Gloeobacter violaceus PCC 7421: one gene and its partner. The protein of the gene in region 1 interacts with the protein of each later gene in a pairwise test. Links are inferred from orthologs where the notes say so. Each region holds a gene or a part of one and is shown in the gene's direction. Other genes may lie near its edges.

Region 1 (5,817 bases):
AGACGTTCACCCGATAATCCCGAAGTTTGCAAGAAGCGATCGTCGCCTCCGCCCGGCCGCGCTCACTCAAGGGAACGTCCACCCAACCGGTAAATTTGTTGGCGGCGTTCCAAAGACTCTGGCCGTGCCGGATAAGGATGAGGTGAGCCATGGAAAGACCCTCGCTCCGTGGTGGCTATCACAGTCGGACTGCTTTGGAGACATCACCTACGCCAGTTTCGAGACGGCCCCGATCCCGGCCCCCAATTCCTCCGCTGTGATCTTGCCGTCATGGTTGAGGTCGATGGCATCAAAAACCGCGTCGGTGCCCATCCACTCCTCGCGGGTGATAAACCCGTCGCCGTCGAGATCAAAAGTGCGGAAGATGCTTTCGAAGGCCTGGTTGAGGGCCACTTCACCCTCCAGCCGCGCCAGACGGTCGGCGAGCAGCTTCTCCAGGGCCACCAGGGCGTTGGTGAAGCCCTTGATGCCCTCGTCGAGCTTCTCAGAAGCCATGCGGTCTTCGGCGTGCCTCTTCTCGAAGGTCGCCTGGTCCATGTCGATCTTTTCGATCTCCAGGCCAGCGGCTTGGTCCGGATCCAGCTTGCGGACGAGTTCTGCGTCGGTCGCCTGCAGTTGTTCGAGAAGCTTTGGAGAGATCGTGAGCAAATCGCAGCCGGCCAGTTCGACGATTTCGCCGATGTTGCGGAAGCTCGCCCCCATCACCTGGGTTTGGTAGCCGAACTTTTTGTAGTAGTTGTAAATGGTCGTCACCGAGACCACGCCCGGATCTTCGTGGGGCTCGTAATCGCGGCCGGTTTCTTTTTTGTACCAGTCGAGGATGCGACCGACGAAAGGTGAGATGAGGGTCACCCCCGCCTCGGCGCAGGCGATCGCCTGGTGCACACCGAACAGCAACGTCAGGTTGCAGTGGATGCCTTCGTCCTCAAGAATTTCGGCGGCGCGGATACCCTCCCAGGTCGAAGCGATCTTGATGAGCACCCGCTCGCGGGAAATGCCCGCCGCTTCGTACTGGGCGATCAGTGAGCGCCCCTTTTCGATCGTCGCCTCGGTGTCGTAGGACAGGCGCGCGTCGACTTCGGTCGAGACCCGCCCGGGGACGATGGCCAGGATCTTGAGGCCAAAGGCCACCGCCAGCCGGTCGAAGGCGAGGGTGGCGACCGCCGCGGCCTTCGCCTCGGGACCCAGCTCCGCGCGCGCCTGCTTGAGGGTGTCGTCTACGATTTGCTGATACTGCGGCATCTGGGCGGCGGCGGTGATCAGCGAAGGATTGGTGGTGGCGTCGCGCGGTGTGAACTGCTCAATGGCCTGGATGTCGCCGGTGTCGGCGACGACGATGGTCATCTGCCGCAGTTGGTCAAGTAGGCTTCCGGTCATGCCCGTCTCCTTCAATTTAAGGGTTTGCTCTGAACTCAAGCTTTCCCTGGACCAAGACTCTTGCCGGAGGACAGCCCTAACAAAATACCAGCCCCCCTCCGGCTGGACAAGGACGCTGCGATACCCCGAAATCCTGGTGTCTCGCGCTTTACAAATTCTTAGAGACAACCCGCCCAACGACGGCGGCGGCGTCACGCAAGATCGGCGGCGCTTCGGGGATCATCACTGCACCGGAACGTACAGGATTTTTGCAACGCCGCGGGCATCAAGATTCTCTCTCCGCGCTACACGGCGTTGCGCGACGGCAACCACAGCACGATCTCGGAGGACTACCTGCCCAAGGGTTACACCGCCCCCGGCTTCAAAATTGCGACCGACGGCAATCTGCTCAGCGACCAAAGCCAGGAAGGCGGGGGGGGTAAGCCGTTTACTCGCCAGCGGCGGTGGAGCCTGGAGCGGGAGTGGTGCCCAGAACGGTGGTAGAGGCGGGAGTCAGCCCGCGGTTGGTAAGCACCTCCTGCAGCGCCCGTTCGTCCTCTTTGCTGAGGGAAGAACGCAGCACCCGGCCGCCGTACTTGCTCACTTCGGCGAGCACCTTGTCCGGGGTTACCTTGCGCACCAGCACGAACAACGCTGAACTACTCGGGGGCAGAATTTCCGACAACTCGCGCATAAAGTTGTCGTCGACGCCCACGTCCGAGAGCGCCCCGGCAAGTGCCCCAGAGGCGGCGCCTACTGCTACCCCCAACAAGGGGTTGAGAAAGAGCGCCCCGATGAGCAATCCCCAGAAGCCGCCGCTCAGGGCTCCGGTAGCGGGCAGGTTGACCGCCTGCTTGAGCTTGATTTTCCCTTCGCTGTCCTTGACTACGACCGCTGCATCGGCAAGGTCGATCAGATATTCCTGTTGCAGCTTGGCAAGCGCCAACCGTACTTCCTCCGCCCGGTGCTCGTCGTCGTAACCCACCACGATCAAGTCCGCCATTTCACCGTTCCCCCACATGAGCGTGCGGTGTCAAGATACCGTATCGCCCCCCGGGCGGCAACGGCCGCGCGTGGGACGCGAAGCGCGAAGCAAAAAACTGGTCCTTGCCGAATACAGGCCCGATGGGTAACAATACAAGACTGTGCCTTCGCGCAGGCGCGCATCTCCATTTCGACGCACCACCATGGCCAAGAAAGTCTCAGCAAAGATCAAGCTGGCTTTGCCCGCCGGCAAGGCGAACCCTGCTCCTCCCGTCGGCCCGGCCCTCGGTCAGCACGGCGTGAACATCATGATGTTCTGCAAAGAATACAACGCCCGCACCGCCGATCAGGTGGGCATGGTGATCCCGGTCGAAATCACGGTCTTTGAAGATCGCAGCTTCACCTTCGTGCTCAAGACCCCACCGGCGTCGGTGCTGCTCACCAAGGCGGCGGGCGTCGAGAAGGGCTCGGGCAAGCCCAACAAAGAAAAAGCAGGTACGATCACCGGCGCCCAACTGCGCCAGATTGCCGAGCAGAAGCTGCCCGACCTCAACGCCAACGACGTCGAGGCGGCGATGAAGATCATCGCCGGCACCGCCCGCAACATGGGCATCGTCATCGCCGACTAGTCTCTTATCGGGGCAGGGAATGCTTTCCCGCTACGACCCCACGGAGGAAACCATGGTCCAGTTGTCCAAGCGCCTCAAGGCCTTGCGCGAGCAGGTCGACCGCCAGACTATCTACGCGCCCCAGAAGGCCCTCGAACTGCTCAAGCAGACCGCCAACGCCAAATTTGACGAGACCGCCGAGACCCACATCCGACTTGGCATCAACCCCAAGTACGCCGACCAGCAGGTGCGCTCGACGGTGGTTCTGCCCCGGGGCACCGGCAAAGCCATCCGCATCGCCGTCTTGGCCAAGGGCGAGAAGGTGCGCGAAGCCGAGAAGGCCGGGGCGGACATCGCGGGATCCGAAGAGCTCATCGAGCGCATCCAGGGCGGCTTCATGGAATTCGACCTGATGATCGCCACCCCGGACATCATGCCCCAGGTGGCCCGCCTCGGAAAATTGCTCGGTCCGCGCGGCCTGATGCCCTCTCCCAAGGGCGGCACGGTGACGATGGACCTGGTGGGCGCCATCCGCGAATTCAAAGCGGGCAAACTCGAATTTCGCGCCGACCGCACCGGTATCGTCCACATCCCCTTCGGCAAGGTAAGTTTCACCCCCGAAGCGCTGATGGACAATCTCAAGTCGGTCCAAGATGCGATCGACCGCGCCAAGCCGTCGGGGGCCAAGGGCCGCTACTGGCGCACTTTTCATATCAAGTCGACCATGGGGCCTTCGATCGAAATCGACATCAACGCCCTGCGCGACCTCAAGCTGGAGGGCGCCGCCTAGGGCCCAGTTTTTCAACCGAATCCGCGACCGAAGACAGCAGGGGCCTTGACGCTTAATCAGCCTGCCGAGGTTGGCACATGGGAAGTACGCCTCCAGGCTTTTTCCCTTTGCGCCTCGCTTCGAATATCGGCGGGGCGATTTTTTTGCCCAACCCAAGGAGGTGAGAACCAGTGGGAAAAAGACCAGTCAAAGAAGCGCTCGTAGGCGATCTCCAGAAACTTCTGGAGAAAAGCTCGGTGGTGATGGTGATCGACTATCGCGGTCTGAGCGTCGCCGAAATCACCGGCCTGCGCCGCCGCATGCGCGAGCACGGCGGCACCTGCGTGGTGGCCAAGAACACCCTGATGGGGGTCGCTACCCGCGAGACGGCCTGGCGGAACATCGATCCGCTGCTGGCGGGTCCTTCGGCCTTTCTTTTCGGCAACGAAAAGCTCAAGGAGATGCTCAAGACCTACGAGGACTTCGCGCGCGAGACCAAAAAAACCGAGTTTCGCGGCGCGGTCGTCGACGGTACCCTCGTCACCCTCGACGGCCTCAAGGCGATTGCCGACCTGCCGCCCAAGGAGGTGCTTCTGGCCCAGTTTGCCGGTGCCCTCAAGGTGCTGCCGACCAAGATCGCCGTGGGCATCAACCAGGTGCCGACGAAGGTGGCCGTGGGCATCAACGAAGTGCCCGCCGGCCTGGCCCGGGTCCTCGAAGCGCTCAGAAAACAAAAAGAAGAACAGCAGCAGCCGCAAGCTGCCGCTTGAAGCAACCATCGACTTACAGGAGAGATAGACCATGGCAAGCGAACGCGTCGAGAAAATTCTCGAAGATCTGAAGGCCCTCAGCCTGCTGGAGGCGGCCGAACTGGTCAAAGGCATCGAAGAAGTCTTTGGCGTCAAGGCCGAGGCGCCCGCCGGGGGCGGCATGATGGTGATGCCCGGCGTGATGCCCGGCGCCCCCGCCGCCGCCGCCCCGGCCGAGCCGGTCGAGGAGCAGACCGAGTTCACCGTCATGCTCGAAGAAGTGCCCGCCGACAAGAAGATCGCCATCCTCAAGGTGGCCCGCGAGATCACCGGCCTCGGCCTCAAAGAAGCCAAGGATCTGGTCGAAGCGGCCCCCAAGGCGGTCAAAGAAGGCGTCAACAAAGACGACGCCGCGACTATCAAGAAGAAACTCGAAGAAGCCGGCGCCAAAGCCAGCATCAAGTAGTTTCAATTCCCCGGTGATCCCCTCCCGGTCCTGTCGGCCTGGAGGGGTTTTGGGATCGCGAACGATTCTTGCTATGGTTGGGAAATAGGTGCTGCCGGGCGGGAGACGAGGCTGTGGATATACAAATTGGACGGAGCAAGACCGTTCGCCGCGCATATGGTATCGATGAAATTGCCCTGGTGCCGGGGCGGCGCACCCTCGATCCCGATCTGGCCGATACCGGCTGGACCATCGGCAACGTCACCCGCGAGATCCCGATCATCGCCTCGGCCATGGACGGCGTGGTCGATGTGAAGATGGCCGTCGAGCTCTCCAGGCTCGGCGCCCTGGGCGTCATCAACCTCCAGGGGGTGCAGACGCGCTACGAGAATCCGACCGAAGTGCTTGCGCGCATCGCCTCGGTGGGCAAAGAAGCGTTCGTCGGCCTGATGCAGGAACTGTACGCCGAGCCGGTAAAGCCGGAACTGATCCGCCGTCGCATCGAAGAAATCAAAGCGCAAGGGGGCATCGCCTGCGCCTCCGCCACGCCGCAGGTGGCCGGGCAGTACGGTCCCATCGCCGCCGAGGCGGGTTGCGATCTCTTTTTTGTGCAGGCGACGGTGGTCTCCACCGCCCACCTGTCGAGCCACGAAACGCTCGATCTGGCCGAATTTTGCGCTGCGATGCCCATTCCGGTGGTGCTGGGCAACGTCGTCACCTACGAAGTCGCCCTCGATTTGATGCAGGCCGGGGCGGCGGCGGTGCTGGTGGGGATCGGCCCGGGGGCCGCCTGCACCAGCCGCGGCGTGCTGGGTGTCGGCATTCCCCAGGCGACGGCGGTTAGCGATTGTGCCGCGGCCCGCGACGATTATTTTGCCCAGACCGGCCGCTACGTGCCGGTGATTG
Region 2 (6,008 bases), 1.4 Mb from region 1 along the record:
GGCATGCTCGCGGAGGTGGGTCCGCGCAGTGGCCAGAGTTGGGCGACCGTGGATGTGGGCGGTGTGGGTTACCGGGTGTGGACCCACGCGCGCACCGTCGGCAAATTGCCCCGCATCGGCGAAGAGGTCAAACTCTTCACCCTGATGATCGTGCGCGAGGATGCCATGCAGCTGTTCGGCTTTTTGGAACCCGGCGAGCGCGAACTGTTCGGCCAGCTGGTCTCTGTGAGCGGCATCGGACCGCGCATGGGCCTGGCGCTGCTGGAGACGCTCGCTCCGACCGAACTGGTGCAGGCGATTTTGCAGGGCAACACCCGCGCCCTCGCCCTTGCCCCGGGCGTCGGTGCCAAGACCGCCCAGCGCCTGGCTCTGGAGTTGCGCTCGCGCCTCTCGAAGTGGCGCGAGGAGTCGGGGTTGAGTGCTATGGGTGCCCGCGCCTCCTCGCGCGTCTACGAAGAAGTCGAGCTGGCGCTGTTGGCCCTGGGCTTCGCGCCGGGCGAAGTCGTGCGCGCCCTCGATGCGGTCGCCCCGGCGATGGCGGGCGAGGAGCAGACCGAAGCCTGGCTCAGGGCCGCCATCGCCTGGCTTTCGGAGCAGGGCTGAATCAGCGTCCCGGCACCAGATCGACGGCGAAACCGAGAAACTGGGTGAACTGGGTCTCGCTGAAGTTGTTGTCGCTCACGAGGATCAAAGCCCGCCGCCCGTCGCCCAAAGTCGGCCCGAGGGTGAGCCCTTCGAGGTTATCCAGCACAATGCCGAGCACCGCCAGATCCAACAGCAGCCGCTTCTGGACGGGTTTGACCCGGGCGATGTCGATGGCGCTCAGGCTGCCGATGTCGCGGATGTCCGTCGCCCCGGCGGTGGAGATTTCGTAGAGCTTGACGGTGTTGCCCACCCCCTCGGAGAAGGCGCGCTCCAGGGCCAGGAGCGTCCCTTCGTCGTCGAGGGCCAGCAAGTCCACCAGGCCGTTGGTGGCGAAAGCCTCCGGGGGCACCGGCGCGTTCGGGATGGGTTCGACCGGGTAGAGATATTCCGCCGTCGGCCGACCCGACAGCGTGTTGAAGCGCAGGATGCGCGAGGGGCTGCCCTCGCTGAGCGAGGCCTGGGGTCCGTCCTGCACCAGGGCGTTCTCGGTGGCGCTGTAGAGAAACGCCTTGTTCGGGGTAAGCGTCAGGCTTTCCAGGGCGAGGTTGTTGCGGATGCCCACGGTCGTGGGAACAGTAGCGGGATAGGGCAAGAACTTGAGCGGCACCGGCAGTTCGCGGTTCTGCTCGCCGTTGAGCGCAAAGCGGTTGACAAACGGATCGACGATGCGGGTGCTGCTCACTTCCCCTTCCGAGGAGATGTAAACGGTCCTGCCGGTAAAGGCGATCCCCTCGGGATCGATGCTGGAAGCCGCGAAGGGCTGGCCCGCACCGTCGAGCAGGGTGGTCACCCCGGTAAACTGCACCCCGGCAAGGGTGTTGGCGGCCAGATCGATGGCGACGGTGTAGAAGCGGGCGGGGTTGATCGAGCTGCGGTCGTCCGAAACGGTGTAGTAGACGTTGCGCTCGGCGTCGTAGGTGATCCCCGAGAGTCCCCCGACCTGGGTGTTGTCAAAAAACGTCGCCGTCGGGAAGGTCACTTCACCGATGAAGCTGATTGTCCCGACTTTGGTCGGCTGCGCCAGGGCTGCCGACGACCCGAGCGCCGCACCCGTCAGGGCGGCTGCCGACAGCGCCGCGAGCGCGCGGCTACCCACCAGGCCACCCAATTTGAAACTGAACATCTGCTTGCCCTCCGTACCCAGCAATACGCAAACGCATTGCATCGTAGTGGAGTGACATTAAACGCCCATTAAGCCGCGCTCGCCGTGACTTTTCGGCAGCCTGCGCGGAGGACTTTGTCCGGCCGCTTTGGCGCTTTGAAATGCCACAATGGCGGTTGCAGTTGCGACTCGAAGGCTATGGAAAACGACATTCTCCGGCAAAGCGACCCCGAAAAACTGCACCGGATCCGCCACAGCACCAGCCACATCCTGGCGATGGCGGTCCAGAAGCTTTTCCCGGAGACCAAGGTAACCATCGGCCCGGCCATCGAGAACGGCTTCTACTACGACTTCGACCGGCCGACTCCCTTCACCCCCGAAGATCTCAAAAAGATCGAAAAAGAGATGCGCCGCATCGTGCAGCAGAAATTGCCGCTGGTGCGCGAGGAAGTGCCGCGCGAGGCGATGCGCGAGCGCCTCGAAGCGCTGGGGGAGCCCTACAAACTGGAACTCTTTGAAGGCTTCGACCACGACGCGCCGGTGAGCCTCTACCGCACCGGCGACTGGTGGGATCTGTGCGCCGGTCCCCACGTCGAATCGACCGCCGAGATCCACCCGAACGCCTTCAAATTGCGCTCGGTGGCAGGGGCTTACTGGCGCGGCGACGAGAAGCGCGCCCAACTGCAGCGCATCTACGGCACCGCCTGGGAGACCCCCGAGCAACTCGAAGAATTTTTGCGCCGCGAGGAGGAGGCCAAAAAGCGCGACCACCGCAAACTCGGCCGCGAATTGGGACTGTTTGTCTTCTCGGATCTGGTCGGGCCGGGTCTACCGCTGTGGACCCCCAAAGGAGCCCTGCTGCGCTATATCCTCGAAGAATTCCTGCGCAAGGAGCAGGTCAAGCGCGGCTACCAGCAGGTAGTCACCCCCCACATCGCCCGCGTGGACCTGTTCAAAACCAGCGGCCACTGGTTCAAGTACAAAGACGACATGTTTCCGCTGATGGCCACAAGCGAGGAGGAAGGGGCCGAAGAAGGCTTCGTGATGAAGCCGATGAACTGTCCTTTCCATATCCAGATCTACAAGTCGGAGTTACACTCCTACCGGGAGCTGCCGATCCGCCTCGCCGAATTCGGGACGGTGTACCGCTACGAGCAGTCGGGCGAGTTGGGCGGCCTGACGCGCGTGCGCGGCTTTACGGTCGACGACTCGCACCTGTTTGTGACGCCCGAACAACTGGACGACGAATTTAAAAAAGTCGTCGATTTGATCCAGTTCGTCTTCCGCTCGCTGCAGTTGGGCGACGGTTTTTCCGCCCGCCTCTCCTTTCGCGACCCGACCTCAGACAAATACATCGGCTCCGACGCAGCCTGGGAAAAAGCCCAGGCAGCTATCCTCAAAGCATCCCAAGACTTGGGTCTCAAGTACTTCGTGGCCGAAGGGGAAGCGGCATTTTACGGCCCCAAGCTCGACTTTATCTTCCGAGATGCCCTCGGCCGCGAGTGGCAACTGGGCACCGTCCAGGTCGATTACATCCTGCCGGAGCGCTTCGAGTTGGAGTACGTCGCCGAGGACGGCTCCCGCCGCCGCCCGGTGATGATCCACCGCGCCCCCTTCGGTTCGCTCGAACGGTTCATCGCCATCCTCATTGAGCACTTTGCGGGCGATTTTCCGCTCTGGCTCGCCCCTGAGCAGGTACGGATTTTGCCCGTCACCGACCAGTTCGTGGGCTATGCCGAGTCGGTCAAAGATCGCCTCGTGTCCCTGGAGATGCGCGCCGAGGTCGACGCGAGCAGCGAACGGCTGGGCAAGAAGATCCGCAACGGCGAGACCGCCAAGGTGCCGGTGCTGCTGGTGGTGGGTGAAAGTGAGGCGAATAGCGGCACGGTGGCGGTCCGCACCCGCGTCGAGGGCGAAAAGGACAAAGGTACCCTACCCGTTGAGGAGGCCATCGCCTACCTGCAGGAGCGCCTCGCAAAGCGTACCTGAGGCGGGGGATTTTGCCGTAGTTTTTCGCCGGGAATTGTGGTAGATATTTCTAGCATCTCTTCCCCAAATTCCAGTGAAATACGCGCTTGGGCTGCTTCTGCCTCTATTTTTCTGTACCGTCGCTGCGGCCCAGCCCATCGATTCGAGCGGTGAATTTCCCGGCGGGGAGGCTTATCGTCCCTGCGCCTGGCTTGCCGAATCCTTGCCGCTGCAGGTCTTTATCGATCCGATCCCCAAATCCGCCGCCGAGCGCGAGGGCGAGTACCTGCAGACGCTGCTCGACGCCATCAAAGCCTGGAACGATGTGGGCGTCGGCGGCAAGCCGGTCTTCGAGCAGACGCGCGACCGCGCCGATGCGGATGTGGCAGTGGCCTGGCAGTTCGAGCCGAATACGACCGCCTCCGGCTTCATGCAGGTGCAGATGCGCAGCGGCGGCAGATCCTATGGTGTGTGCGTCCGCTCGCGCATTACTTTGATACTTCAGCACTGGCGGCGGCGGCAGATCCCCACGGGACTGTTGGGTTTTTTCCTGCCGGTGCCGATTCCCAACTTCACCACCGAAAATCTTGAACTGCGCAGTGCCGACGAGTTGCGCGTCATCGCCACCCACGAATTGGGCCATGCCCTCGGCCTACCCCACAGCACCGATACGGGCGATGTGATGTACCCCTTCGAGGGCCAAAAATTTCTCTACTACGGCATCGAGTTCACCAACGTCCAGGTGCTCACCGAGAAGTCCAGGCGCACCCTGGCCGCTTTTTACGACGACGCCTGGCTTGATTTTCGGCTCGCGCAGATCGAGCGGCCCATCCATACACGTTCCGGCACAGCAGACACCCCGCCGGCCGCCGCTCCGATGCTTTCTCGGGCTGCGACCGGCCGGGGGCGTCCCCTGGTGGAGGCGGCGGCGGCGGGCAGACTGCCGGAGGCCGAGCGACTGCTGGCTGGCGGCCTGGAAATTGACGCGCGCGACGAGAGCGGTTGGACGCCGCTGATTGCTGCCGCCGCGAGCGGACGCGAGCAGATGGTGGCTTTTTTGATTCAAAAGGGAGCGGACGTGAATGCCCGGGATACCAGCGGTTACACAGCCCTGAGCCACGCGCGGGCGGGTCGGTTTACCCGCATCGTCGAATTGCTCACCCGCGCCGGGGCGAGAAATTAAAGCTCAAGAAGCTTTGACAGCGGCCGCACAGGGCTTTCTAAGTTCCGACCGCCCCAAGCGCGCGCAGGGTGGCCATCTGGGACTCGGTGAGGCCGACGGCGCCTGCGATGTTCATGCCTTCGTAGAGCCTTTCGGCCTGCAGGATCTTCAGGCACTCGCCGGTAGCCGGGTTCCACAAGCGGATGGTCTTGTCCTGGCTGCCGCTTGCCAGGGTCTCGCCGCGCGGGTCGTAGGCCACAGACCAGACTTGATCGCTGTGGCCGCGCAGGGTGGCGGTGAGCGCACCGCTCCCGGCATCCCAGAACCGGACGACCTGATCGTGGCCGCAGCTCGCCAGGTGCAACCCATCTGGGGCAAAGGCCACCGACCAGACCGGGCCGCAGTGTCCGGCGAGGGTCGCCACGCACTCTCCTGTGGCTAGGTTCCACAGTTTGACGAGGTGATCTTCGGCGGCACTGGCCAGCAGGCTGCCGTCGGGGCTGAAGGCAACGGCGCAAATCTGGCCGCGGTGCCCGCCCAGAGTCGCAACGCACTCGCCCGTAGCGGCGTCCCAGATTTTGATGGTTCGGTCCAGGCTGCCGCTGGCGAGCTGTCGGCCGTCGGGGCCAAACGCGACACAGCGCACCCAGCCGGTGTGCCCGGTGAGTACGGCGGTGCAATTCCCGGCAGGCCACGCCCAGAGCCGGATGGTCTGATCGACGCCGGCGCTGGCGATCTGAGCACCGTCCGGGGAAAAGGCGACGGCGCGAATCCAGTTGGTGTGGCCTGCGAGCGATTGGATGCAGCGCCCGGTGTCCACCTCCCACAGTTTGACGGTCTGATCGAAACTGCCGCTGGCGAGTATCTCTCCGCCCGGATGAAACGCCAGCGACCACACCCAGCAGCCGTGACCGGCGAGGGTCTTGAGGCACTGGCCCGTGCGGGTGTCCCAGAGGCGCACCAGCCGGTCCATGCTGCCGCTGGCGAGCAGGTGCCCGCCGGGGTGAAAGGCCACCGACCAGATCCAGCCGGAGTTGCCCTGAAAAGTCTTGAGCGAGCGACCCGAATCGACCTCCCAGAGCCGGACGGTCTGATCCATGCTGCCGCTTGCCAGGGTGCGCCCGTTCGGGT

What was found.
Region 2: the proteins of rplA (region 1) and thrS interact in binary tests that used the Escherichia coli proteins (3 or more experiments, as listed by UniProt). The link is inferred for Gloeobacter violaceus PCC 7421 from one-to-one orthologs.

The regions. Positions count from the first base shown.
Region 1 is NC_005125.1:1,713,650-1,719,466, forward strand. Bases 2,105-4,879 are described here. They hold rplA (50S ribosomal protein L1), read left to right. Parts: upstream 2,105-3,021; coding sequence 3,022-3,738; downstream 3,739-4,879. Other genes in these bases: GLL_RS08315 (DUF1269 domain-containing protein), read right to left, coding at 2,105-2,359; rplK (50S ribosomal protein L11), read left to right, coding at 2,544-2,969; rplJ (50S ribosomal protein L10), read left to right, coding at 3,909-4,487; rplL (50S ribosomal protein L7/L12), read left to right, coding at 4,519-4,879. In the rest of the region: GLL_RS08305 (2,3-bisphosphoglycerate-dependent phosphoglycerate mutase), read right to left, coding at 1-151; GLL_RS08310 (transaldolase), read right to left, coding at 208-1,377; more of GLL_RS08315, read right to left, coding at 1,805-2,104; more of rplL, read left to right, coding at 4,880-4,932; GLL_RS08340 (GuaB3 family IMP dehydrogenase-related protein), read left to right, coding at 5,046-5,817. UniProt on the Escherichia coli protein: One of the primary rRNA binding proteins, it binds very close to the 3'-end of the 23S rRNA. Forms part of the L1 stalk. It is often not seen in high-resolution crystal structures, but can be seen in cryo_EM and 3D reconstruction models.
Region 2 is NC_005125.1:3,074,890-3,080,897, forward strand. Bases 1,375-4,340 are described here. They hold thrS (threonine--tRNA ligase), read left to right. Parts: upstream 1,375-1,945; coding sequence 1,946-3,736; downstream 3,737-4,340. Other genes in these bases: GLL_RS14885 (esterase-like activity of phytase family protein), read right to left, coding at 1,375-1,768; GLL_RS14895 (ankyrin repeat domain-containing protein), read left to right, coding at 3,810-4,340. Also shown: Holliday junction branch migration protein RuvA, read left to right, coding at 1-603; more of GLL_RS14885, read right to left, coding at 605-1,374; more of GLL_RS14895, read left to right, coding at 4,341-4,898; GLL_RS14900 (WD40 repeat domain-containing protein), read right to left, coding at 4,936-6,008. UniProt on the Escherichia coli protein: Catalyzes the attachment of threonine to tRNA(Thr) in a two-step reaction: L-threonine is first activated by ATP to form Thr-AMP and then transferred to the acceptor end of tRNA(Thr). The rate-limiting step is amino acid activation in the presence of tRNA.